DNA from 2 places in the Variovorax sp. V35 genome. Region 2 is predicted to be linked to the other one. Evidence: riboswitches for the same ligand, from Rfam matches in the RefSeq annotation. Region 2 holds a riboswitch; the other holds the start of a gene.

Region 1 (2,460 bases), 1.2 Mb from region 2:
CGCGCTCTTGAGTCGCGCGGCCTGTTCCCTGAACAGCTCCGGCGGCTTCTTCTCGTAGTACGGGAACTGGCTGCCGTAGGTGTTGCCGAAGGCCTGGTTCACCTCGTCCAGGTGGTTCTGGCGGTAGTCGCCCAGGTGGGTGCCCAGGCGCGTGGTGCAGACCGCGAGCAGGCCGTCGTTGGCCTCGCCGAAGAAGAACAGGCTGCCCAGCGTCGACAGCGCCGTGTCGCTCGGGTCGAACAGGTTGAAGCTGGTCGACACGCCCGACCACGAGTAGTAGCGCACGCCGTTGGCCACGGCCGCACCGCTCTTCACGTCGCACGACGAGCCCGGCGCGGGGCGCCCCTGCGGGAACTTGGCGTCGAAGGCCGCGCCGCCCGCCGTGGTTAGCGAGGCCAGCGCGTTCAGCGGCACTTCGGGCAGCTGGCTCGGGTCCTTGCCCGAGAGAAAGCCGATCAGCCCCGTCAGCAGGCCGACGGCCTTCACCACCAGGGTCTGGCCGATGCCGCCTTCGGGCAGCTTGGCGAGCAGGTCGGCCACCTTCGAGCCGCCGTTGGCACCGCCCACCGACGTGACCGAGGCCACCATGTCGGGCGCCACCGCCGCCACGTAGCGCACCGTGGGCGAGCCCTGCGAATGGCCGATCAGGTTGAACTTGAGCGTGGGGTTCTGCTCCAGCGCGCGGATGGTCTTGAGCTCCTGCAGCAGCTGCTCGCCGCGGATCTCGGAGGTGTTGGTGCCCGACACCTGCGCCACGTACACCTTGGCGCCCGCAGCGGCCAGCCTGCCGGGGATGTCGTAGAAGTAGTCGACGCCCAGCAGGTTGTCGAAGCCCAGCAGGCCGTGGACCAGCACGATCGGGTATTTGGTCTTCGCCGTGTCGGAGGTGACGCGGGCCTCGACGCGCGTGGCGCTGTCGCCGGCGGCGGCACGCGCCGGTGGCGCATGAACCGCGAGGGCCGCGGCGGCCAGGAGGCCGCAGCTCAAGGCCACGGCGCGCATCGGGGTGGCTGCATGCTGCAACCGGACATTCCACTTCCTGGCCATCGGCGAACTCCCTTACGTTTGGTTAAAAACACGAACGTTCGTTCAGAAACGGTGGGCGCATTCTGTTGACACGTGCAGGAATGAAAACTGGGGTTTTCCCAGGGCGCAATCGAATCGACCTAAAATGCGCGACTTCCCAAGGAGCGTTGCAGCGGTTCGCCACAGAGGCGAATCGTCAGGCTTGGGGCGACAACGACGCTCGCCTGTCCGACTCTTCCGCAGGTGAGGCCATGTCCCAGATTCCCGCATCCGTTTCCGCTCCCGTCGCTCCCCCTCCCATGAAGCTGTCCGGCCTCGAGCCGGTCGCCATCGGCGAAGGCTCGCTGTTCGTCAACATCGGCGAGCGCACCAACGTCACCGGCTCCAAGGCCTTCGCGCGCATGATCCTCAACGGCCAGTTCGAGGACGCCCTGGCCGTCGCGCGCCAGCAGGTCGAGAACGGCGCGCAGGTGATCGACATCAACATGGACGAGGCCATGCTCGACAGCAAGGCCGCCATGGTGCGTTTCCTGAACCTCATCGCCAGCGAGCCCGACATCGCGCGCGTGCCGGTGATGGTCGACAGCTCCAAGTGGGAGGTCATCGAGGCCGGCCTGCGCTGCATCCAGGGCAAGGGCATCGTCAACTCGATCTCCATGAAGGAGGGCGTGGACAAGTTCAAGCACGAGGCCAAGCTGGTCAAGCGCTACGGCGCGGCCGCCGTGGTCATGGCCTTCGACGAGAAGGGCCAGGCCGACACCTACGCACGCAAGATCGAGATCTGCGAACGCGCCTACCGCGTGCTGGTCGACGAGGTGGGCTTTCCGCCCGAAGACATCATCTTCGACCCGAACATCTTCGCCATCGCCACCGGCATCGAGGAGCACGACAACTACGCGGTCGACTTCATCAACGCCGTGCGCTGGATCAAGCAGAACCTGCCCGGCGCCAAGGTGTCGGGCGGCGTGAGCAACGTGAGCTTCAGCTTCCGCGGCAACGACCCGGTGCGCGAGGCCATCCACACCGTGTTCCTGTACCACGCGATCCAGGCGGGCATGGACATGGGCATCGTCAACGCCGGCATGGTCGGCGTGTACGACGACCTCGAACCCACGCTGCGCGAGCGCGTGGAAGACGTGGTGCTCAACCGCCGCCCCGACGCGGGCGAGCGCCTGGTCGAAGTGGCCGAGACCGCCAAGAGCGGCGCCAAGGACGACAGCAAGAAGCTCGAATGGCGCGGCACGCCCGAGCACCCGGTGCACGTCAACCAGCGCCTGTCGCACGCCATGGTGCACGGCATCACCGACTTCATCGTCGAAGACACCGAAGAGGCCTACCAGCAGATCCTCGCCAAGGGCGGGCGTCCGCTGCACGTGATCGAAGGCCCGCTCATGGACGGCATGAACATCGTGGGCGACCTGTTCGGCCAGGGCA
Region 2 (2,460 bases):
GTCGGTCAGCTCGGTGAGCATGGCGCCGACCTTCTTCAGGTGCAGGCGCGCGACCTTCTCGTCCAGGTGCTTGGGCAGCACGTAGACCTTGCCGGCCTGGTAGGCGTCGGGCTTGGTGAACAGCTCGATCTGCGCGATCGTCTGGTTGGCGAACGACGACGACATCACGAAGCTCGGGTGGCCCGTGCCGCAGCCCAGGTTCACGAGGCGGCCCTTGGCCAGCAGGATGATCTTCTTGCCGTCCGGGAAGGTGATGTGGTCCACCTGCGGCTTGATCTCTTCCCACTCGTACTTCTCGATCGACGCGACGTCGATCTCGTTGTCGAAGTGGCCGATGTTGCAGACGATGGCCTGGTCCTTCATGGCGGCCATGTGCTCGTGGCGGATCACGTCGCGGTTGCCGGTGGTGGTCACGAAGATGTCGGCCTTGTCGGCGGCGTACTCCATGGTCACGACCTTGTAGCCTTCCATGGCGGCCTGCAGGGCGTTGATCGGGTCGATTTCGGTGACCCACACCTGCGCCGACAGTGCACGCAGCGCCTGGGCCGAGCCCTTGCCCACGTCGCCGTAGCCGGCCACGCAGGCCACCTTGCCGGCGATCATCACGTCGGTCGCGCGCTTGATGCCGTCCACCAGCGATTCGCGGCAGCCGTACAGGTTGTCGAACTTGCTCTTGGTGACCGAGTCGTTCACGTTGATGGCGCGGAACAGCAGCGTGCCCTTGGCGCTCATCTCGTTCAGGCGGTGCACGCCGGTGGTGGTCTCTTCGGTCACGCCGATGATCTCGGCCGACTTGCGGGTGTACCAGGTGTCGTCCACGGCCAGCTTGGCCTTGATGGCGGCGTAAAGAATGCGCTCTTCTTCGCTGGTCGGGTTGGCGAGCACGCCCAGGTCCTTCTCGGCGCGCTGGCCCAGGTGCATGAGCAGCGTGGCGTCGCCGCCGTCGTCCAGGATCATGTTCGGGCCTTCGCCCTTCGAGCCCTTGGGACCGAAGTCGAAGATGGCGTGGGTGTAGTCCCAGTAGTCCTTCAGCGACTCGCCCTTGATGGCGAACACCGGCGTGCCGGCGGCGGCGATGGCGGCGGCGGCGTGGTCCTGCGTCGAGAAGATGTTGCACGAGGCCCAGCGCACTTCGGCGCCCAGGGCTTGCAGCGTCTCGATGAGCACGGCCGTCTGGATGGTCATGTGCAGCGAGCCCGTGATGCGCGCGCCCTTCAGGGCCTGGCCCTTCGAGAACTCTTCACGGATGGCCATCAGGCCGGGCATCTCGGTTTCGGCGATCTTGATTTCCTTGCGGCCCCAGGCGGCAAGGGACAGGTCGGCAATCGCCTGGTCGGCGGTCGAGACGGGGGTGGGCTTGAGTACAGCGCTCATGTGAACTCCAAAACTGGTTTGAAAGATGCCACTGCGTACGGGGAAGAAAGACTCACCGCGAGAACAGCGGGTGAGCGTGGTTGCGATGTGGTCCGAGCCTCACGCCTGACGGCGCTGCAACGCTCCTCGGAGCGCCGGATTGTAGTCGCGGCCGCCCGGCCCGCCAATCGACCGGGGCATCCCACATCACGGAAAGCGCGGACACCCGCCAGGCCGGGCCGTGCCGCGCGGGCCACCCCGGGAAACTCCGCAGGCAAATCCGCGCTTGGAGCGCCCTGAGCCGCGCCGGCCCGGCGTATCGTGGCGGCGGGCCCCGGCCGCCCGGCCGCTGCCTGCATCCACCCGTTCGATTGTTTTCATCACCCGACACAGGAGATTCCGCACCATGGCCACTGCCAAGAAAGCCGCCGCGAAAAAAACCACCGCCAGCAGCGCCGGCGCGAAGCAGGCGGCGCCGTCCGCCGCGGACATGCTCGATCCGATGAAGAACCTCAAGGGCATGGCCGAGCGCCTGCAGAACCTGAACCTCACCGGCGGCGCCGGCAAGCTGCTCGACAGCGGCCGCAAGGACCTGCAGGCGCTGATGCAGGCCAACGAGAAGTCCTACCAGGGCCTGCAGACCGTGGTGCAGCGACAGACCGAGATGATCAAGACGGCCATCGCCGAATGGCAGACCGCCGCCAAGGCGATGCCGGGCAAGGACCCGAAGGAAAACCTCGCCAAGCTCGACGAGCTGGGCCGCCAGTCGTTCCAGCGCGCCGTCGACGACATCAAGGAGCTGGCCACCCTGGCCGCCAAGTCGCAGGCCGACGCCTTCGATGTGGTGCGCCAGCGCATCCAGGCCAACGTGGACGAGGTCACGAAGCTGCTGCAGCGCAAGTAACAGGAAGCAAAGAAAGGCCCGCATGACCGCCGTCGCGCCCCGCACCGAACGGCGCACCCGCGCCAACGGCATCGAACTGGCCTGGGACAGCTTCGGCGACCCCGAGGCGCCGCCGCTGTTGCTGGTCATGGGCCTCGGCGCCCAGATGGTCGCGTGGGACGACGCGTTCTGCGCCGCCCTGGCGCAGGCCGGCGGCCACTACG

Evidence for each region. Region 2 has a riboswitch for S-adenosylhomocysteine ahead of ahcY (adenosylhomocysteinase). Riboswitches for the same ligand answer to the same signal wherever they lie in the genome.
Region 1: linked by a shared signal. The riboswitch ahead of metH (methionine synthase) and the one ahead of ahcY (adenosylhomocysteinase) in region 2 are both predicted to bind S-adenosylhomocysteine.

What each region holds. Positions count from the first base shown of each region.
Region 1 is NZ_AP028666.1:231,102-233,561, forward strand. Features, by position in the region: gene ACAM42_RS01115 (triacylglycerol lipase) at 1-1,047, opposite strand, end outside; S-adenosyl-L-homocysteine riboswitch at 1,180-1,255, shown strand; gene metH (methionine synthase) at 1,326-2,460, shown strand, end outside.
Region 2 is NZ_AP028666.1:6,321,991-6,324,450, forward strand. Features, by position in the region: gene ahcY (adenosylhomocysteinase) at 1-1,374, opposite strand, end outside; S-adenosyl-L-homocysteine riboswitch at 1,440-1,508, opposite strand; gene phaP (TIGR01841 family phasin) at 1,760-2,257, shown strand; gene ACAM42_RS29135 (alpha/beta fold hydrolase) at 2,280-2,460, shown strand, end outside.